Regions from separate parts of the Streptomyces sp. NPDC048650 genome, predicted to be linked through region 1. Evidence: riboswitches for the same ligand, from Rfam matches in the RefSeq annotation. Region 1 holds a riboswitch; each other region holds the start of a gene.
What was found. Region 1 has a riboswitch for cyclic di-AMP ahead of ACGFML_RS33005 (transglycosylase family protein). Riboswitches for the same ligand answer to the same signal wherever they lie in the genome.
Positions count from the first base shown of each region.

Region 2: linked by a shared signal. The riboswitch ahead of ACGFML_RS33630 (M23 family metallopeptidase) and the one ahead of ACGFML_RS33005 (transglycosylase family protein) in region 1 are both predicted to bind cyclic di-AMP.
Region 3: linked by a shared signal. The riboswitch ahead of ACGFML_RS01390 (NlpC/P60 family protein) and the one ahead of ACGFML_RS33005 (transglycosylase family protein) in region 1 are both predicted to bind cyclic di-AMP.
Region 4: linked by a shared signal. The riboswitch ahead of ACGFML_RS27225 (M23 family metallopeptidase) and the one ahead of ACGFML_RS33005 (transglycosylase family protein) in region 1 are both predicted to bind cyclic di-AMP.

Region 1 is NZ_JBICVM010000017.1:16,580-21,788, forward strand. Features, by position in the region: gene ACGFML_RS32990 (LysR family transcriptional regulator) at 1-472, shown strand, start outside; gene ACGFML_RS32995 (cytochrome P450) at 536-1,858, shown strand; gene ACGFML_RS33000 (transglycosylase family protein) at 2,052-3,053, shown strand; cyclic di-AMP (ydaO/yuaA leader) riboswitch at 3,265-3,476, shown strand; gene ACGFML_RS33005 (transglycosylase family protein) at 3,483-4,124, shown strand; gene eno (phosphopyruvate hydratase) at 4,434-5,209, shown strand, end outside.
Region 2 is NZ_JBICVM010000018.1:16,769-21,977, reverse strand. Features, by position in the region: gene ACGFML_RS33640 (M16 family metallopeptidase) at 1-305, shown strand, start outside; gene ACGFML_RS33635 (M16 family metallopeptidase) at 344-1,711, shown strand; cyclic di-AMP (ydaO/yuaA leader) riboswitch at 1,941-2,097, shown strand; gene ACGFML_RS33630 (M23 family metallopeptidase) at 2,110-2,910, shown strand; gene ACGFML_RS33625 (GntR family transcriptional regulator) at 3,114-3,803, shown strand; gene ACGFML_RS33620 (HPr family phosphocarrier protein) at 4,297-4,578, opposite strand; gene ACGFML_RS33615 (GNAT family N-acetyltransferase) at 4,715-5,209, shown strand, end outside.
Region 3 is NZ_JBICVM010000001.1:283,698-288,906, reverse strand. Features, by position in the region: gene ACGFML_RS01400 (peptidoglycan DD-metalloendopeptidase family protein) at 1-208, shown strand, start outside; gene pcrA (DNA helicase PcrA) at 341-2,815, opposite strand; cyclic di-AMP (ydaO/yuaA leader) riboswitch at 3,024-3,208, shown strand; gene ACGFML_RS01390 (NlpC/P60 family protein) at 3,216-4,367, shown strand; gene ACGFML_RS01385 (hypothetical protein) at 4,491-4,844, opposite strand; gene ACGFML_RS01380 (NlpC/P60 family protein) at 5,076-5,209, shown strand, end outside.
Region 4 is NZ_JBICVM010000010.1:267,988-273,196, reverse strand. Features, by position in the region: gene ACGFML_RS27230 (aldo/keto reductase) at 1-594, opposite strand, end outside; gene ACGFML_RS27225 (M23 family metallopeptidase) at 682-1,911, opposite strand; cyclic di-AMP (ydaO/yuaA leader) riboswitch at 1,924-2,056, opposite strand; gene ACGFML_RS27220 (DUF2332 family protein) at 2,506-3,660, shown strand; gene ACGFML_RS27215 (PP2C family protein-serine/threonine phosphatase) at 3,662-4,801, opposite strand.

The DNA of each region.
Region 1 (5,209 bases):
GGTGCGGCAGGGAACGCTGGACGTCGCCTTCGTCGGACTGGCGCCCACCGCCCGCACCACCGGGGTGCGGGGGAAGGAGCTGGCCCGCGGTGAGCTGGTCGCGGTGGTGGCGCCGGGGCATCCGCTGGCCGGGCGGGAGTGGACCACGCTGTCCCGGCTGGCGCGGGAGTCCTTCGTCGACTTCACGGCGGGTTCGGCGGCCCGCCGTCAGCGCGACGACGCGTTCCGGGCGGCCGGGTTGACCTCCGAGGTGGCGTTCGAGGTCACCACCGTCGAGTTCCTGGCGAAGCTGGTGCGGGCCGGGCTGGGGGTCGGCATGGTCCCCGAGGCGATCGCCTCCGAGCTGAAGGGGCTGGCCGTCGTCCGCGTCCGGCCGGCGCCGGAGCGGACCGAGCGAGTGGTCTGGAGTGCGCTGGGGCCCTCGCCGGCGGCCGCCGCCTTTCTGGAGGGGCTGGGCGTGGCCATGGTGTGAGCGGGTGACCGTGGGGCGGCGGATGCCGCACGATGCAGGCGTTACGGTCGGGAGGTGCCCGACATGCCAGACGCCACACCCGACCCCGCTGCCGCCCCCGCCGACGCCGCCCCCGCGGGCTGCCCGGTCGCCCCCGCCGGCCGGCCCGACCTGTTCACCTGGGAGTTCGCCGCGGACCCCTACCCGGCGTACGCGTGGCTGCGCGAGCACGCGCCGGTGCACCGGACCGAGCTCCCCAGCGGCGTCGAGGCGTGGTTGGTGACCCGCTACGGGGACGCGCGGCAGGCACTCGCCGACGCCCGGCTCTCGAAGAACCCGGCGCATCACAGCGAGGCGGCACACGGCCGGGGCAAGGTCGGCATCCCCGGTGAGCGCAGCGCCAATCTCATGACGCATCTGCTCAACATCGACCCGCCCGATCACACCCGCCTGCGCCGCCTGGTCTCCAAGGCGTTCACGCCGCGCCGGGTCGCCGCCTTCGCCCCGCGCGTACAGGAGTTGACCGACCGCCTGATCGAGGGGTTCGCGCAGCGCGGGGAGGCGGACCTGATCCACGAATTCGCCTTCCCGCTGCCCATTTACGCGATCTGCGACCTGCTGGGCGTACCGCGCGAGGACCAGGACGACTTCCGCGACTGGGCGGGCATGATGATCCGGCACGGCGGCGGACCGCGCGGCGGAGTCGCCCGTTCCGTGAAGAAGATGCGCGGCTACCTCGCCGAGCTCATCCACCGCAAGCGCGAGGGCCTCGGGGACACCGCGGAGGAGGACGAGGACCTGATCTCCGGCCTGATCCGGGCCTCCGACCACGGCGAGCACCTCACCGAGAACGAGGTCGCCGCGATGGCGTTCATCCTGCTCTTCGCCGGCTTCGAGACCACCGTCAACCTCATCGGCAACGGCACCTACCAGCTGCTGCGCCACCCCGCCCAGCGCGAGATGTTCCAGAAGTCGGTGACGGCGGGCGACAGCGATCTGCTCGCCACCGGCGTCGAGGAACTGCTGCGGTACGACGGCCCGGTGGAGCTGGCCACCTGGCGGTTCGCGACCGAGGAGCTGACGCTGGGCGGCCGACGGATCGCTGCGGGGGACCCGGTGCTGGTGGTGCTCGCCGCCGCGGACCGCGACCCCGGACGCTTCGCCGAGCCGGACACCCTCGACCTCACCCGGCGTGACAACCAGCATCTCGGCTACGGGCACGGCATCCACTACTGCCTGGGCGCACCGCTCGCCCGGCTGGAGGGTCAGACCGCCCTCGCGACGCTGCTGACCCGCCTCCCGGACATCCGGCTTGCCGTGGAACCTGACGATTTGCGCTGGCGCGGCGGACTCATCATGCGCGGACTGCGGTCCCTGCCCGTGGAGTTCACGCCGGAGCGAGGCTGACCAGCGGCGATCCGCATGGTGACGGAATGTCAGCTGCGTGACCTACGCGTGATCTCCGCTACACCGACTTGTGACTACCCGTGACCCCGGCTACCTTTCGACGCACCGACACCGGTTCGATCACGGATGCGATTCCCCGCACCGGTCCGGCAGACAACTCCAGCACGTCAACCGCCGCTCGAAAGGCAACCGCATGCGCTCCGGGAACGGACGGCACCGTCGACCCCGACAGGCACCGGCCATCTTCGTCACGGCGGGAGTGACCGGCGCCGGCCTCGCGCTGCCGCTGTTCGCCGCGAGCGGCGCACACGCCGCCGACACCGCGACCTGGGACCGGGTCGCCCAGTGCGAGAGCGGCGGAATGTGGAGCTCGGCCTCCGGCAACGGCTTCTACGGCGGCCTTCAGCTGACCCAGGAGATGTGGGACCAGTACGGCGGCTCCTCCTACGCCTCGCGTCCCGACCTCGCCAGCCGTTCCCAGCAGATAGCCGTCGCCGAGTCGATCCTCGCCGACCGCGGCCCGGACGCCTGGCCGAGCTGCGCGGTGAACGCCGGGCTGACCGAGGACGGCCGGGCGCCGGAGGTCGACCCGGGCAGCACGAGTACGCCGCGGCCCGACCCGTCGGACTCCGGAGGCCCGTCCGGCCCCTCCGGCACCGGCCCGTCCGGCGACGCGACGCCCTCCCCGTCCGGCGACGCGACCCCGTCCCCCGACGCACCGGACTCCGCCGACCCGTCCGACTCCGCCGACCCGTCCGACTCCGCCGGCCCGGACGGCGACGGCGGCTCCGCCGACGACTCCACCGACCCGGCGCCCGACCGCGCCCCCACCCAGGACCACGCCAAGGGCAAGCACCGCGGTGACGCCGAGGCGGACAAGGGGGACGGGGGCGGCAAGGACGCCGAGGACGGCAAGGGAAGCAAGGGCGACGAGGGCGCGGGTGACGCGGCCGGCGAGGGGCGCCCCTCGGGGCGGCACGCCTCCCGCGGCGGCGACGCGCCCCGCACGGACCCGTCCGACGCTGCCGGCGACTACACCGTCCGCCCCGGTGACACGCTGTCAGGCATCGCCGAGGCCCACGACCTGCCCGGCGGCTGGCCCGCGCTCTACGACCGCAACGAGAAGGAGGTCGGCGCCGACGCCGACCTGATCCACCCAGGTCAGCTGCTCGATCTCGGGCACTCCGCAGGGTAGTTACTGCCGGTTTGCCCCTTTTGGCGAAAGTGAGACAAGCGTCTCGTTCCGGGGTGTGGTGTCCCGGTCCGCCCCCCGGATCCGCACCCTGATCCACCTGCGGAAACACGAACCGGCCGTGATCAAAAACGGTCAACTTGGTTCACATGGTGGGGTTTGAACACCAAGGGGATTACTGATTACGGTCGGGACCGCTCGCCAAAGCGGGCCCTCCGATCACACGCCGAATCCTGCCGGTGGTCCGGAGGCACATGACGCGCAAGCGCCGAAGGCAGGAGCGGGGGACCCAAGGTAAGTGCCGGCCCCGCCCGCGGAAGCGGGTCGACCGGCTTGGGGTGAAGCCGGGTGTGCGCAGCGCACCCGGCCGGGCCACTCACAGCCCGAACCCGACAGCTCACCTCGCAGGCGTCGGTGAGGAAACGAACGAACATGCTGAACAAGGGCAAGCACCGTCGTCCGTCCAAGGCCGTCCGCATCGCCACCCTCGCCGGTGTGGCCGGTGCCGCCGTCGCCGTCCCGATGATGGGTGCCACCTCCGCTTCCGCCGCGTCCGTCGCCACCTGGGACAAGGTCGCCCAGTGCGAGTCCGGCGGCAACTGGTCGATCAACACCGGTAACGGCTACTACGGCGGCCTGCAGTTCTCGAACTCCAGCTGGGCCGCCGCCGGTGGCACCCAGTACGCCTCGCGCGCCGACCTGGCCACCAAGGCCCAGCAGATATCCGCCGCCGAGAAGCTCCTCGCCATCCAGGGCCCGGGTGCCTGGTCCTGTGCCGGTGCCGGCAACCTGAGCTCCGGTGGCCCGTCCCCCGACCTCGACACCTCCTCCAAGGCCGAGGTCAAGAAGGCCCCCGCGCCGAAGCCGGCCCCGCAGGCGCCGAAGCACGAGAAGGCCCAGCCGGCCCCGCAGAAGCCGCAGGGCCACGGCAACTACACCGTCAAGTCCGGTGACACCCTCGCCAAGATCGCCAAGGCGCACGGCACCACCTGGAAGACGGTCTACGCGAACAACAAGACCGCCATCGGCGGCAACCCGAACCTGATCCTCCCCGGTCAGCAGCTCAGCGTCTGAGTCGTCCCCCTCACCGGGACTCCCACGGGCCCGTGCGACGGGACCCGTACCTCCTGAGACAGCCCCGCCCGGCGCGCCACTCCCCCCAGCGCGTCGCGGCGGGGCTTCTCGGTGTTCCGGGCCACCGAAACCCCACCCACCAGCACAGTCCGACAGTTTCCTCCGTTCCGCGAACAATGTGCGTAAACGCCCCAAGAGCTGGGCATCTGGGCCTCTTTTCGTCCCACGAGGCGGGCCAACGGCAAGCGGACCTGCCCGGGGCCGTTAGGCTCGTGCTGCAGAACTCCAGACACCCACGAAGGAGACAACGTGCCGTCCATCGACGTCGTCGTAGCCCGCGAAATTCTCGACTCGCGAGGTAATCCCACGGTCGAGGTCGAGGTCGGCCTCGACGACGGCAGCACCGGCCGTGCCGCCGTGCCGTCCGGTGCCTCGACCGGCGCCTTCGAGGCCATCGAGCTCCGTGACGGTGACCCGAACCGCTACCTGGGCAAGGGCGTGGAGAAGGCCGTCCTGGCCGTCATCGAGCAGATCGGCCCGGAGCTCGTCGGCTACGACGCGACCGAGCAGCGGCTGATCGACCAGGCCATGTTCGACCTGGACGCCACCGACAACAAGGGCTCGCTCGGCGCCAACGCCATCCTCGGCGTCTCCCTCGCCGTCGCGCACGCCGCGTCCGAGGCCAGTGACCTCCCGCTGTTCCGCTACCTCGGTGGCCCGAACGCGCACGTCCTGCCCGTCCCGATGATGAACATCCTGAACGGCGGCTCGCACGCCGACTCCAACGTGGACATCCAGGAGTTCATGATCGCCCCGATCGGCGCGGAGTCCTTCTCCGAGGCGCTGCGCTGGGGCGCCGAGGTCTACCACACCCTCAAGAAGGTCCTGAAGACCAAGGGCCTGGCCACCGGCCTCGGCGACGAGGGCGGCTTCGCCCCGAACCTGGGTTCCAACCGCGAGGCCCTCGACCTCATCCTCGAGGCCATCAAGGAGGCCGGTTACGCCCCCGGCCAGGACATCGCGCTGGCCCTGGACGTCGCCGCCTCCGAGTTCTACAAGGACGGCGTCTACCAGTTCGAGGGCAA
Region 2 (5,209 bases), on a different contig from region 1:
AGGGGCCGAGCCCCGAGGAGATGGAGCGCGCCCAGGCCCAGTTGGAGCGCGAGTGGCTGGACCGCCTGGCGACGGTCAGCGGTCGCGCCGACGAACTGTGCCGCTTCGCCGTCCTGTTCGGCGACCCGCAGCTCGCGCTGACCGCCGTCCAGCGGGTCCTGGACATCACCCCCGAGGAGGTGCAGACGGTCGCCAAGGCCCGGCTGCGCCCCGACAACCGCGCGGTGCTCGTGTACGAGCCCACCGAGCCGACCGCTCCGGCCGACCCGGCCGCCGACACCGAGGACGAGGAGGCGGACCGGTGAGCGACTCCACCACCCGCGCAGATTCCGCCGTGACCACCATGGACTTCCACCCCCAGCCCCGGGGCGGCGCGCCCAGGCCCTGGGCGTTCCCGGCCCCCGAGCGCTCTCAACTCCCCAACGGGCTCACCCTCCTGACCAGCCACCGCCCCGGCCAGCAGGTCGTCGCCGTCGAGATCAACCTCGTCGCCCCGCTGGAGGCCGAGCCCGAGGGCCTGGACGGCATCGCCACGATCATGGCGCGTGCGCTGTCCGAGGGCACCGACAAGCACGACGCCGAGGAGTTCGCCGCCGAGCTGGAGCGCTGCGGCGCCACCCTGGACGCGCACGCCGACCACCCCGGCCTGCGGGTCTCCCTGGAGGTCCCGGTCTCCCGGCTGCACCGTGCGCTCGGCCTGCTCGCTGACGCGCTGCGCGCCCCCGCCTTCCCGGACAGCGAGGTCGAGCGGCTGGTGCGCAACCGTCTCGACGAGATCCCGCACGAGCTCGCCAACCCGGCGCGGCGCGCCGCGATGTCACTGTCCAAGGAGCTGTTCCCGGCCACCTCCCGGATGTCCCGGCCCCGGCAGGGCACCGAGGAGACCGTCGAGCGCATCGATGCCGCCGCCGTACGCGCCTTCTACGACGCCCATGTACGGCCCGCCACGGCCACCGCGGTGATCGTCGGCGACCTCACCGGCGTCGACCTCCAGGCGGCGCTCGACGACACCCTCGGCGCCTGGCAGGGCTCCACCGCCGAGCCGCTGAAGCCCTCGGCGATCACCGCCGACGACGCGGGCCGCGTGGTGATCGTGGACCGTCCCGGAGCGGTGCAGACGCAGCTGCTGATCGGCCGTATCGGCGCCGACCGCCACGACCGGGTCTGGCCCGCGCAGGTGCTCGGCACGTACTGCCTGGGCGGCACCCTCACCTCGCGGCTGGACCGGGTGCTGCGCGAGGAGAAGGGCTACACCTACGGGGTGCGGGCCTTCGGGCAGGTGCTGCGCTCGTCCGCGGACGGCAGCGGCGCCGCGATGCTCGCCATCAGCGGCTCGGTGGACACCGCCTCCACCGGCCCGGCGCTCCAGGACCTCTGGCAGGTGCTGCGCACGCTCGCGGCGGAGGGGCTGACCGATGCCGAGCGGGATGTCGCCGTGCAGAATCTGGTCGGTGTCGCCCCACTGAAGTACGAGACCGCGGCGGCCGTTGCGGGCACCCTCGCCGACCAGGTGGAGCAGCATCTCCCCGACGACTTCCAGGCGCAGCTGTACGCCCGGCTCGCGGAGACCGGGACGGTCGAGGCGACAGCGGCGGCCGTCAACGCCTTCCCCGTGGACCGGCTGGTGACGGTCCTGGTGGGTGACGCCGCGCAGATCGCCGAGCCGGTCAGGGAACTCGGCATCGGCAAGGTGACGGTCGTCACCGGCTGATCCCGGCGGCCTGACTGCCGGTCACCAAGCAACCGGCCATATCTCGACAAAGCGGCTCCCGTGGTGCATGTCCGCCACGGGAGCCGTCGTATGTCCGGAATGGTGCGGCTGGTTGCCCGATGCCCCTGTGGCGTACGGCACAAAGCTCCGGTTCTGTTTGCCGATTGAAAGATGTCCCGATTAGCGTCGGTCCGGCTGTTCGTCACAAGTCCGCCACAACAGTGGCACCGGGCAGCCATCGCCGAGTCCCCGTACGGCGCGAGCCAGGGGAGCCGGGGACCCACATGTCCCCTGGGGTGAATCGGTCCCCTCTCCGGAGGAGCCCGTAGGAGACCTTCCTGCTCCGAACCCGTCAGCTAACCCGGTAGGCGAGAAGGAAGGAAAGGACAAGCCAGCAGATGGCGTTCACCCGTGCCACCGGGAAACATCGTCGTCCGAGCCGCACCGCTCGGACGACCCGCAAGTTCGCAGGCGTGGCCACCCTCGCGGCCACCGGTGTCGTCGCCTCCGTGGCCTCGCCGGCGCTGGCCGCCACCAGCGAGGCGCACGCCGAGGACACCGGCCTGCAGCAGGCCGTCGTGATGGGCGACGAGCTCGCCAGCCGCGTCGAGGCCCAGGCCGACGCGCAGCAGGCGGTCGCCGATGCCGCCGCCGCGCACGCCAGGGCCGAGGCGGTGGCGAAGAAGGCCGCGGCCGAGGCCAAGCGGCTCGCCGAGGCGGCCAAGAAGAAGGCCGCGGCGGAACACGCGGCCAAGGAGCGTGCGGCCCGCGACGCGGAGCGCAAGCGCCTCAACGCCTTCGTCGCCCCGGTCACCGGCTCCTACGTCTCCACCGGCTACAAGGCCTCCAGCGGCCTGTGGTCCTCCGGCAGCCACACCGGCATCGACTTCCACGCCGCCACCGGCACCTCCGTCCACGCCGTCGGCTCGGGCACCGTGGTGGAGGCCGGTTGGGGCGGCTCGTACGGCAACAACATAGTGATCAAGATGCATGACGGGACGTACACCCAGTACGGCCACCTGTCGTCCATCGGTGTCTCGGTCGGTGAGAGCGTCACCCCGGGCCGGCAGATAGGTCTCTCCGGCGCCACCGGCAACGTCACCGGCCCGCATGTCCACTTCGAGGCCCGCACCGGCCCCGACTACGGGTCGGACATCGACCCGATCGCCTACCTGCGCTCGCACGGCGTCAGCGTCTGACGTCCCGCGCGCACCGCGAAGCCCCGGCCCACGGCCGGGGCTTTTCGCATACCGAGCGCGAGATACGACGACCCTCCCGCTCGTGGCCAAAAAATATCCATGAATTTCCGGAGGCTGTCGGAAAACCCGGCCCGGTCGAATAGAGTCACGGAAAACCCGCCGATCGGCGGCGTTTCCCGGGAATTACGGCGGAGGCACGGACGATGCGAGGCCATCTTTCCGCGCATGCGGTGTGCACGGCGATTCGCGACGACATCGTCTCCGGTGCGCTGGCACCGGGGAGCCGGCTGGTCGAGGAAATTCTCGCCGCCCGCTACGGCGTCTCCAGAGTTCCGATCCGGGAGGCGTTGCGCACCCTGGAGTCCGAGGGCTTCGTCACCACCCGCCATCACGCGGGCGCCTGCGTGGCCGAGCCCACCGAGCAGGAGGCGGCCGATCTCCTGGACATCCGCGCGCTGTTGGAGCCGCTCGGCGCCGCCCGCGCCGCCGCCCGCCGCAGCCCCGCCCATCTGAAGGTGCTGCGCGGTCTCGTACGGCTCGGCCGCGACCGGGCCCGCCACGGCCTACCGGCAGATGTGCGCCAACTCGACGCCTGGTTCCACGAGACGCTCGCCCAGGCGGCCGGCAGCCCCAGCCTGACGGCGCCGCTCACCCAGCTACGGCGCAAGATCGAGTGGGTGTACGCGGTGGAGCCGCCGGCGCGGACCGCCGACTCGTGGGACGAACACGGCGCGGTCCTGGACGCGGTCGCCCGCGGCGACGCGGAACGGGCCCGCGCCCTGATGGCGACTCACATCGAGCGCTCGCTCCCGGTGTACCGGCTGCGCCGCCCGTCCGCGGACGCGGTGAGGGATGCGAAACGGTCCGTCAACACGGCGCGTGCCCGCACTTAACATGCGGCCTGTATACAAAGGGGTGCGGAATGCGAGAGGGCGCGCACCATCGACCGTTTTCCGGGATTTGCTTTCCCTCGTATGAAGGCTACTGAAGCCCAGTGAAGGCTGCGGCGGGTAATTCGCCATTCGCTATTCGCCATTCGCTATTCCGGCGTGCCGTGCGCAGAATGCGAGCGGCCCGGTGACGTATCGGCCGGACGGTGTTCCGGCACCGAACACGCCGCATCGAATCCGGCCCGCCGAATTTCTTCGCGCTCGGGCGCCGGCCGGCGAACCGCCCTTCGGCGTGACGTTGCGCGGCGGCCCGCCACCGAAAGGGACTGCCGCCGAAGCGGACCGCGCGCCGGCAGAGCACCTCACCAGAGCACCCCGGTCGGGCAGCCAGTGGAACGGCTCCCACAGAACGGCCCCGCCGCGGCGGCCGTTTCCGGTCACCGCGACGGGGCCGCGGGCAGAGCGGTCAGGAAGAACCTGACGGTCTCGGACGGGCTCAGACGGTCTCGGGGAGCTCGTCCAGGCCCTCGGAGACGAGCTTCGCCAGGCGGTCGAGCGCAACGTCCGCGCCCTCGGCGTCGGAGGCCAGCACGATCTCCTCGCCACCCTGGGCGCCCAGGCCCAGGACCGCGAGCATGGAGGCCGCGTTGACGGGGTTGCCGTCGGCCTTGGCGATCGTCATCGGGACGCCGGACGCGGTGGCCGCGCGGACGAAGATCGAGGCGGGGCGGGCGTGCAGCCCCTCGGCCCAGCCGACATTGACGCGGCGCTCAGCCATGGTGATGCCCTTCAAGTCGCGTGACTGTTGTCTAGACCAGTCTCTCACGCTGCCAGGAGTGCTCCGGCAGTCCTCCGTCGGGACCGAGCGTACGCACACCGAGCCGGTTGGCGATGCCCCGCCGTACGCTGTCCGCATGCAGACGCAGCCGGACCACGCGTACCCGACGCACTGGGAAGCCGACGTGGTGCTGCGCGACGGCGGCACGGCGCGGATCCGCCCGATCACCCCCGACGACGCGGAGCGGCTGGTCTCCTTCTACGAACAGGTTTCGGACGAGTCGAAGTACTACCGCTTCTTCGCGCCCTACCCGCGCCTGTCGGACCGTGACGTCCACCGATTCACCCACCACGACTACATCGACCGGGTCGGTCTCGCAGCCACCGTGGGCGGCGAGTTCATCGCCACCGTCCGCTACGACCGGATCAACGACCAGGGCCTGCCCGCCAAGGACCCCGAGGACGACCAGGCCGAGGTCGCCTTCCTGGTGCAGGACGCCCACCAGGGCCGCGGCGTCGCCTCCGCGCTCCTGGAACACATCGCCGCGGTGGCCCGCGAGCGCGGCATCCGCCGGTTCGCCGCCGAGGTGCTGCCCGCGAACTCCAAAATGATCAAGGTGTTCACGGACGCC
Region 3 (5,209 bases), on a different contig from region 1:
CGCGCCCGACGGCACCGAGACCTGGTACTGCCACCTCAGCAGCACCAAGATCCGCTCCGGGTCGGTCAAGGCCGGTGACCAGATCGCCTATTCGGGCAACTCGGGCAACTCCACGGGCCCGCATCTGCACTTCGAGGTACGGCCCGGCGGGGACGCCGCGATAAATCCGCTTCCGTGGCTGCGCAGCCACGGCCTCGACCCGGACTGAGCGCCCGCGCCGCTCGCACCCCTCCCGGACCCACGCCCCCTCCCGGACCCACGCCCTCTCCCGGCGGCCGTACCGCCGGGAGGGCCTGGAGAGCCGGGAGAACCCGCCGTACCCCTACTTCGCGGACACGTACTAGAGCTTCTCCACCGGCGCGTACCGCAGCAGCAGCCGCTTGGGCTTCTCGCCGCCGAAGTCGATGGTCGCCTCGGCGTTGTCACCGCTGCCCTTGACGCCGACGACGGTGCCCAGCCCGAAACTGTCGTGGGTCACGCGGTCGCCGACCGTCAGCGAGACCACCTGGCGGTCCGAGGTGCGGCGCGTCGCGAAGCCGCTCGGGCCCTTGGCGCGCGCCGACGACAGCGTGGACCCGATACCCCCGCCGAGGCCGCCACCGCCGCCGCGCGACGACAGCCCGCCCATCGAGGCGGACGGCGTCGCGGGCCCCCTCCGCTTCCACTCGACGTAGTTTTCCGGGATCTCCTCCAGGAACCGGGAGGGCGGGTTGTACGAGGGCTGGCCCCATGCGCTGCGCATCGTGGAGCGGGTGACGTAGAGCCGCTCGCGGGCGCGCGTGATGCCGACATAGGCGAGTCGGCGCTCCTCCTCCAGCTCCTTGGTCTGGCCCAGGGAGCGCATGTGGGGGAAGACGCCGTCCTCCAGGCCGGTGAGGAAGACGGTCGGGAATTCCAGGCCCTTGGCGGTGTGCAGGGTCATCAGCGTGATGACGCCGGCGCCGTCCTCCTCCTCGTCGGGGATCTGGTCGGAGTCGGCTACCAGCGCGACCTGTTCCAGGAAGTCGGAGAGGGTGCCCGGATTCTCCTCACCGCGGTCCTGCTCGAACTCCAGGGCCACCGAGGCGAGTTCCTGGAGGTTCTCGATCCGGGTCTCGTCCTGGGGGTCGGTGGAGGACTGGAGCTCGGCGAGATAGCCGGTGCGCTCCAGGACGGCTTCCAGCACGGTGGCGGGTCCGGCGCCGGACTCGACGATCGTGCGCAGCTCCTCCATGAGGACGTTGAAGCGTTTGACGGCGTTGGCCGAGCGGGCGGCCATGCCGTACGCCTCGTCGACCCGGCGCAGGGCCTGCGGGAAGGTGATCTTCTCGCGGGAGGAAAGGGCGTCGATCATCGCCTCGGCGCGGTCACCGATGCCGCGCTTGGGGACGTTGAGGATGCGGCGCAGCGGGACGGTGTCCTCGGGGTTGGCGAGGACCCGCAGGTAGGCGAGGACGTCGCGGACCTCCTTGCGCTCGTAGAAGCGCACGCCGCCGACGACCTTGTACGGGAGCCCGACCCGGATGAAGATCTCTTCGAAGACACGGGACTGGGCGTTGGTGCGGTAGAAGACGGCGACGTCGCCGGCCTTGGCGTCGCCCGCGTCCGTCAGCCGGTCGATCTCGTCGGCGACGAACTGCGCCTCGTCGTGCTCGGTGTCCGCGACATAGCCGGTGATCCGGGGGCCGGCGCCGGCGTCCGTCCAGAGGTTCTTGGGGCGGCGGTTCTCGTTGCGCTCGATGACGGCGTTGGCGGCGGAGAGGATCGTCTGGCTGGAGCGGTAGTTCTGCTCCAGGAGGATCGTGGTCGCGTCCGGGTAGTCCTCCTCGAACTGGAGGATGTTGCGGATCGTGGCGCCGCGGAAGGCGTAGATCGACTGGTCGGCGTCGCCGACGACGCACAGCTCGGCGGCGGGCATCTCGGCCGTGCCGGGGCCGACCAGTTCGCGCACGAGGGTGTACTGGGCGTGGTTGGTGTCCTGGTACTCGTCGACGAGGACGTGCCGGAAGCGGCGGCGGTAGTGCTCGGCGACGTCCGGGAACGCCTGGAGGAGGTTGACGGTCGTCATGATGATGTCGTCGAAGTCCAGGGCGTTGGCCTCGCGCAGCCGCGACTGGTACATCGCATACGCCTCGGCCAGCGTCTTCTCGAAACCGTCGGCGGCCGTCCCGGCGAAGGTCTCCTCGTCGATGAGCTCGTTCTTGAGGTTGGAGATCTTGGCGCTGAAGGACTTGGGCGGGAAGCGCTTGGGGTCCAGATCCAGATCGCGGCAGACCAGGGCCATCAGGCGCTTGGAGTCGGCGGCGTCGTAGATCGAGAAGGAGGAGGTGAAGCCGAGCTTCTTGGACTCGCGGCGCAGGATGCGTACGCAGGCGCTGTGGAAGGTGGAGACCCACATGGCGTTGGCGCGCGGGCCGACCAGCTCCTCGACGCGCTCCTTCATCTCGCCGGCGGCCTTGTTGGTGAAGGTGATCGCGAGTATCTGGCCGGGGTGGACGTGCCGCTCGGCCAGCAGGTGGGCGATGCGGTGGGTGAGCACCCGGGTCTTGCCGGAGCCGGCGCCGGCGACGATCAGCAGCGGGCCGCCGGTGTGCACCACGGCGGCCCGCTGCTCGTCGTTGAGCCCCTCCAGGAGCGCCGCCGGGTCGATGGCCGGGCGGGCGGCGCCGTCGCGGTAGTACGCCTCGCGCGGCGCGGGCGCGTCGAACTTCCCGTCGAAGAGATCGGCGGGGATCTCCTCCGGGGCCGGGCCGTGGTCGTCCTCGGGCGGCGGCGGGGGCTCTTCGCCCTTGGGGCCGAGGTCCGCCAGGAAGCTGTCGTCAAAGAGGCTGCTCATCGCCCACCGAGTCTAGGCCGCCGCACTGACAGCCCGCCCCCACCTCACCCGATCCGATGCCGGACGACCGGCCCGGCAACTGTGAGATCGCTTTCAGGTCACGAAAAGGTTTCGGGCAAATCGAACATCAGCCTTCACAGGAGCCACACGAGTTGGCTACCGTGCCTGCTCGGGCAGCTCGCCTCCCCGTGGACGACAGTGTCCGCACGGGCTGCCCACGCCGAGTCCGGCCCTGCCCTCAGGCACCCGGAGCCGGGGACCCACCAGCACCACCGGGGTGAATCGACCGGTGCGGCCGCCAGCGGCGGACGCACCGACCGTAGGGCAAGCCTTCCGTCAGCGACACCGCCCGAACCCGACAGCTAACCCGGTAGGCGGTCCACGGAAGGAGTCGCCGGCCTTGGCGTCGCATCGCAAGCCGCGCACCCGCGTCCTCACCTCGTCCGGAAGCCGTACGGCGGCCGGGCTCACCACCGCAGCCCTGGCATCGGTCACCCTGCTCTCGCAGTCCGCCGACGCCGCCCCCAGGGCGCCCAGGCCCAGCATCGAAGAGGTCAAGCAGAAGGTCGACGGGCTCTACCGTCAGGCCGAGGTGGCCACCCAGAAGTACAACGCCGCCAAGGAGGGCGCGGACCGCCAGCGTGCCACCGTCAACGGCCTGCTGGACGCCGCCGCCCACCGCGCGGAGAAGATGAACGAGTCCCGGCGCGAGCTGGGCACGTTCGCCTCCGCGCAGTACCGCACCGGCGGCATGAACCCGACGGCGCAGCTGATGCTCGCCCGGGACCCGCAGGACTTCTTCGACCGTACGCACCTGATGGAGCGGCTGACCGGTCGGCAGAAGCAGGCGGTCACCGACTACCAGGACCAACAGGCGGCCGCCGCCCGGCAACGGGCGAAGGCCGCGGAGAGCCTGGACCGGCTCCAGACCTCGCAGGAATCGCTCAAGGAGTCCAAGCGCTCCGTCCAGAACAAGCTGGCCGAGACCCGGCAGCTGCTCTCCCGGCTGACCGCGCAGGAGAAGGAGCGGCTGGCGGCGCTGGAGCGCAAGAAGGAGGCGGCGGCCAAGCGCCGGGCCGAGGAGCTGGCGCGGCAGCAGGCCGAGAAGGAGCGGCAGCAGCACGACGACGACGGCGGCTCGACGGGCGGGCAGACCGGTGGTGGGAAGACCGGTGGCGGGACGGCCGACGACGGCTCGTACGCGACCAAGGCCGACAAGGCGCTTGCCTTCGCCCGCTCGCAGATGGGCAAGCCGTACGTCTGGGGCGCCACCGGCCCGAACTCCTACGACTGCTCGGGACTGACCCGGGCCGCGTGGAAGGCGGCCGGGGTCGATCTGCCGCGCACCACCTGGGATCAGGTCAAGGTCGGCCAGCGGGTGGCGACCGGCGATCTCAAGCCCGGTGACCTGGTGTTCTTCTACGACGACATCAGCCACGTCGGGATGTACATAGGCGACGGCAAGATGATCCACGCACCGCACCCGGGCGCCAACGTCCGGGAGGAGTCGATCTACTACATGCCGATCTACGGGAGCGTCCGCCCGGCGTGACCCGCCCCGGCGTGACCCGCTCCCCCTGAAGGCCACCCCCCACGGCCACCCCCCACACGCCACCGCGCGGTCGTCCCCTCAGGGACGGCCGCGCGGTGAGTCGTCTTTTGCGGGCGCCGGGCCTCAGGTCCAGAGCACCGCGATGAAGATGTTGGCCACGGTGAGCGCGCCGACGGCGCCGAAGAGCGGCTTGGCGATCTTCTCCTCGTCCCGCTTGACGTAGACCAGCGCCAGGATCACCACCAGGACGGCCATCTTGATGCCGATCTTGATGTTGTTGAGGGTGTGGTCCTGGGCCTCGTTCAGGCCGACCAGCACGATGCCGGTGACCAGCATCGTCAGCGCGCCGTGCAGCATGGCCGGCACGAAGCGGGCGGTCCCGGCACTCATCGCCTTCATCTGGGTCAGGAAGCCGCCCAGCAGGGAGGCGATGCCGATGATGTGCAGGCCGACGAAGATATTGGTTACTACGTCCATAGTGCGGGATCGTATCCGCCGCATAGCACGCGCCTTCCGGCAGGGCGCCGGTAATCGCGGCTTCGGTCACGGCGGGCCCCTCTCGGCACCGGGTGCGGTGGGGCTCGCTCATCACCCCGCCATTCATGATCGAATCCGACCAGTTCCGGGCAACCGGCGGCCACGCCGTGACGTGCGCGTTTAGCGTCCTCCCCGAGAAGGCCGAGGGACCCACGGCCGGTACGGAAGGAAGTGACGGCCGCAGTGGCCTCGCACCGCAGGACCAAGCAGCCCCCGGTGGCCCGTACGGCCGTCATCCTGGCCCTCGCGGGCGCGGTGTGCGCCGCCCTCGACGGCACCGGCCAGGCCGCCCCACGCCCCACCCC
Region 4 (5,209 bases), on a different contig from region 1:
CACGTCGGCGAGGTCACCCTCGTAGGTGTCGCGGGAGACCAGGTTGTAGTGGGGCTGGAGGGCGACGTAACGGGCCAGGCCCTCACGGGCGGAGAAGGTCAGGGACTCCTCCAGGCGCTTCGCCGAGATGTTGGAGGCGGCGATCTCGCGGACCTTGCCGGCCCGGACGAGGTCGTCGAGCGCGGTGAGGATTTCGGCGACCTCGACCGACTCGTCGTCGTAGTGCGTGTAGTAGAGGTCGATGTAGTCGGTGCGCAGGCGGGCGAGGGACGCGTCGACCGCGGACTTGATGGTGCCGGCGGACAGTCCCTTGAGGTCGGGGTGGGCACCGACCTTGGTGGCGATGACGACGTCGGAGCGATTGCCGCGGGAGGCCAGCCAGTTGCCGATGACGGTCTCCGACTCGCCGCCGCTGTTGCCGGGGACCCAGGCCGAATAGGCGTCGGCGGTGTCGATGAAGTTGCCGCCGCCGGCGACATAGGCGTCGAGTACGGCGAAGGACTCGGCCTCGTCGGCCGTCCAGCCGAAGACGTTGCCCCCGAGAGAGAGGGGCGAGACGGAGAGCGAGCCGAGAGGTGTACGTGTCGCGATCATGCGTGGTTGCAGCGTTGAGGGGTGGGGAGTTATTCCCGCCCCACCCCTTTTCTCCGTGCCCGCCGTCAGATTTCTCCGTGCCCGCCGTCAGACCTTGATGCCGTGATCGCGCAGCCACGGCATCGGGTCGATGGGGTCACCGCCACCGGGGCGGACCTCCAGATGGAGGTGGGGACCGGTGACGTTGCCGGTGGCGCCCACGCGGCCGATGACGTCTCCGGTGCCGACCTTGCCGGAGGTCTTCACCATGGACGACAGATGGCAGAACCAGAGCTCGGTGCCGTCGTCGAGGGCGAGAACGATGCGGTAGCCGTACGAACCGGCCCAGCCCGCCTGGGTGATGGTGCCGGAGTGAATCGCCTTGATGGGGGTGCCGGTCGGTGTGGCGAAGTCCTGACCGGTGTGGTCCGCGGCCCAGCGGTCGCCTGCCTGGCCGAAGCCGGCGGTGAGGGTGTATGAGGTCACCGGGGCGAGGAAGCTCCGGGCGAGTTCCGCGAGGCGCTCGGCCTCCGCCTTCTTACGGGCCGCCTCTTTCGCCTGCCGCTCGGCCTCCACCTTCGCCGCCTTCTCGGCCTTTTCGGCCGCGTCCCGGTGTGCTGTGGCGTCCTTGGCTGCCTGCGTGACGGCGGCCGATTCGGCGGTGTCGCGCGCCTCCTGCTCGGCGGCGCCCTGCTGTGCGTCGGCCTGCTGGAGGATGCGGTGGCGCAGCGCCTCGCCGGCATCGCCGCCCTGGGTGGCCTCGTCCTGGGTGAGGCCCGCCTGGGAGAGCGGGCGGGAGCCGGCACCCGAGTCGGAGTCGGCCCCGGACTCCGTGTCGGAGTCGGATATGAGTCCGCCCACTCCGGGGAGGGACTGGGTGTCCGGCAGCTTGTCGGCGATGTCGTCGGTCATACCGCCGAGGTCGGGCATCGAGATGGGGACCGGCGGCCGGCCCTCGGCCGTGGCCATGCCGCCCGCGCCGACCGCCGCGATGACGCCGACTCCCAGGACCGTGCTGCTGCGGGCGAGTCCGCCGCCACGCTGCTTGGCCACCCGGTGCCTGCCGCGGACGGACCGGACGGACTCCTCGGTGGGGTTCCATTCCTCCCACGGGCCGTCGCCGCCCCGCGCGCCGTCCCGTTCGCGGTCGCGCACACCGCCTTGATAGACGACGGCAGATCCGTCGAAAGGACTTCCGCCCTCGAAAGGACCGCCGCCTTCCACCAGATGTCCGCCGTCGAACGGACCTCTGTCGTCGAACGGACCTCTGTCGTCGAACGGGCCCCTGTCATCAGGGCCGGCGGACGAAGCATCGGGGGCAGGACTGTTGGACGCCACGGAGGCGCACTCCTTTCCTTCCTTCGCGCCTACCGGGTTAGCTGACGGGTTCGGAGCAGGAAGGTCTCCTACGGGCGCCTCTGGCGGGAGGCGTCCGATTCACCCCAAGGTGGTGGTTCCCCGGTTCCCTCGGTGCAGTTCATACGGGTCGTGCAGGTCGTGCGGTGGCACCGATCGCGCGGATCGAGCGGTCCGTGGATCGGTGCCCTGCGGCGCCATGCGGTGCCTGCTGGTGCCGTTCCGGGCGGAAGTGCTCGGTTCGTACGGGACTGGTGCGTGCCGTGGAGACATGCCTGACGTGCATGGCGTGCGCTTGCGGGATTCGGCGGCGGCGCGCGGTGCCGTCTCTTGCGACGGCTGGGACGACCGCGCTCCGTTATCGGACAGTAATAGAGATCGCATCCATTTTCCAAGCGTTCCGGGGAATCCTTGCGCTCCACACACAAGCTTCGGCGTGGACTTATGCACCCACCGGCGACCCAAACCGGGCGAGTTGCCCCACCACCCCCAAACGATCCGGCCGTGATTGTGCGTCAGTTGTTATGCGGAGGGGTGCCCGATGATTACGGAGGGTGAGAGCAGTAACGTCGGATCATGGTCGTCAACGTGGTCAACGTCGTGAACAGCGCGCAGACGGTTGCGGATCGGTACCGGGAGTTCTCCTGGCAGCGGGCGCGGGGACGGTCGGACGCCCATGCCGAGTTGACCGCCCGGATCAGCCACGACCCGGAATTCTGCGATCTGTTGTCGGGTTCGCTGCCGGCCGGGAACAAACAGCGGCCGGAGCTCCTCCTGGCCGCCGTCCGTCACCTCGACGGCCCGCACGCCGAACAGGGACCGCGCGACGAGGTGGCGTACGGGCGCTGGCGCGAGTGGACCGTCCGGCACTGGGACGAAGTCCGGGCGCTCGTCCTGCGGCACACCGGCCGGGCCGACGAACCCGCCCACTGCGCCCCGCTGCTGCCGCTGCTCGCCCGCCTGCCGCAGCCGCTCGCGCTGCTGGAGGTCGGGACGTCGGCGGGACTGTGCCTGTATCCCGACCGCTACCGCTACCGCTACGAGGCGCACGGCGGGCACCAGGGACCCGCGGGGCATGCGATCGCCGGCGGGGAGTCCGCCGCCGTGTGCGGGGCCCCTGAGAGCCCGGTGACGTTCGTGTGCCGTACGAGTGCCGAAGGCCCGGGCCCGGTCCCGGACGCCCCCACCCGTCTCCCCGCCGTCGTCTGGCGCGCGGGCATCGGCCCCGAACGGCTCGACCCCGTCGCCGAACGCGACGACCTGCGCTGGCTCCAGGCCCTGGACTGGCCCGGGGACGGTGACGCCGGCACCGGGCGACAGGACCACGCCGCTCAGCTCGCGGCCGCCGTGGAGGCCGTACGACCCGCGCCCCGGCCCCGGATCGTGTGCGGCGACCCGCTTGCGGAGCTGCCCGCGCTGGCCGCCGAGGCCCCGCCCGAGGCGACGCTGGTCGTCTTCCACAGCGATGCGCTGTCCTGGCTTCCGCCCGCCCGCCGCGAGGAGTTCGCCCGTCTCGTACGGTCGCTGCTCGCCGGGCGGAACGGCTCGGGCCACTGGATCTCCCACGAGCACCACACGACCCTGCCCTGGATCACCGCCCCGGCCCACCGGGAGCTGCGCCCCGAGGACGCCCACCTGCTCACCCTCGCCCTCGACGAGCGCCCGGTCGCCCTGACCGGGCCGCTCGGCCGGAGCCTGCACTGGCTCACGGACGACGCCGCCGCCCGCTGAGCTACTCCCCCAGCGGTCGCTGCACGGCCAGCAGGGCCATGTCGTCCGCCTGCGGTCCGCCCGCGTGCCGGCCGACGTCCTGGGCCAGGATGTCCAGGAGCGCGTCCGGACCGGGAAAGTGACGGCCGCGCAGCTGGGCCGGCGCGTCGTAGAAACGGCCGGCCCGGTCCCTGGCCTCGGTCACCCCGTCGGTGAACAACAGCAGGAGCGACCCGGCCGGGAAGAACGTCTCGTCCACCCGGTCCGGCCACCCCGCGACCTCGCTCATCCCCAGGGGCAGCGCCGGCGAGGTGGGGGGCAGCTCGCACAGGCCGCCGTCCGGGGCGAGCAGCAGCGGGGCCGGGTGGCCGCGGTTGAGGAGGCGCAGCACGGAGTGCGCGCCGGACGGGATCTCCGCCAGGACCGCCGTGGTGAACCCTTCGACCTGGTCGAGCCCCTCGCGCCGGCCGCCCTCCCGCTGCAGCGCCCGCTCCAGCCGGCCCGCCACCGCCTCCAGGGTCGACTCCTGCTCGGCGGCCTCCCGGAAGGCACCGACGACGATCACCGCGGCCTCCACCGCCTCCAGCCCCTTGCCCCGTACGTCGCCGACGATCAGCCGCACGCCGTGCGGGGTGTCCTGCACGGCGTAGAGATCGCCGCCGATCCGGGCGTTGGCCTGCGCGGCCACATAGCGCGCCGCGACCGCGAGCCCGGCGATCCGGGCCGGCGGAGTGGGCAGCAGGGCGCGCTGGGCAGCCTCGGAGACATCGCGGACGGAGTCGAGCCGGGCGTCGCTGAGCCGGACCACCCGGTTGATGCCGAGCGCCAGGACGGCGACCACCAGGACGGTCAGGGACTCGGTGACGGACTCGGTGTAGTTCTTCGTGCTGTGGTACGTGACGACCAGGTACTCGCCCGCGATCGCGGCGACGGTGGTGACGGCCGTGGCGCGCAGGGAGTAGAGGGGCGCCGCCACCAGAGGCGCGGCGGAGAAGAACGGCGCGGCGGTGTACTGGGCGGGCGTGCCGAGGTCGAAGGCGAGGCCGCCGACGATCAGGACGGCGGGGAGCCAGCGGGCCAGCCGGCGGCCCAGCGGGGACATCCGGGCGCGGCGTGCCTCCCGCTCCCGTTCGCCCGCACGGCGCCCACGGCCTCGAAGCATCCGTACCGGCCTCTTCCCGCTGCCCAGGCTGTCCACTTCCCAAGGCTGTCGATCTCCCAAGGGTTTCGGGTACCGGGCCGGTCGGCGACTTGTCGTGGCCCGTACGGGTCACGACCGGCCACGGCAGTGACCCGGCCGAGAACACCGGGCGCGACGAGCGGGGAGAAGACGCGATGACGGGCACATCATGACGAACCCGGCGAGCGGGGCATCCGCAGACCGAGGGGCGCAGACACTCGAACGGCCGGTCATCGGTGAGCGACGTGTGCGGAACCGCGGGAGCGGGAGGCGCCGTCGGCCACCGCGCCGGACCGGCATCGCACGGCATGCGAAAGGCCCCGGCCGCTTCGCGTGCCGGGGCCCGATGCCGCTGGTGAGAGCCCCACAGGGCGTCAGAACCAGCACACA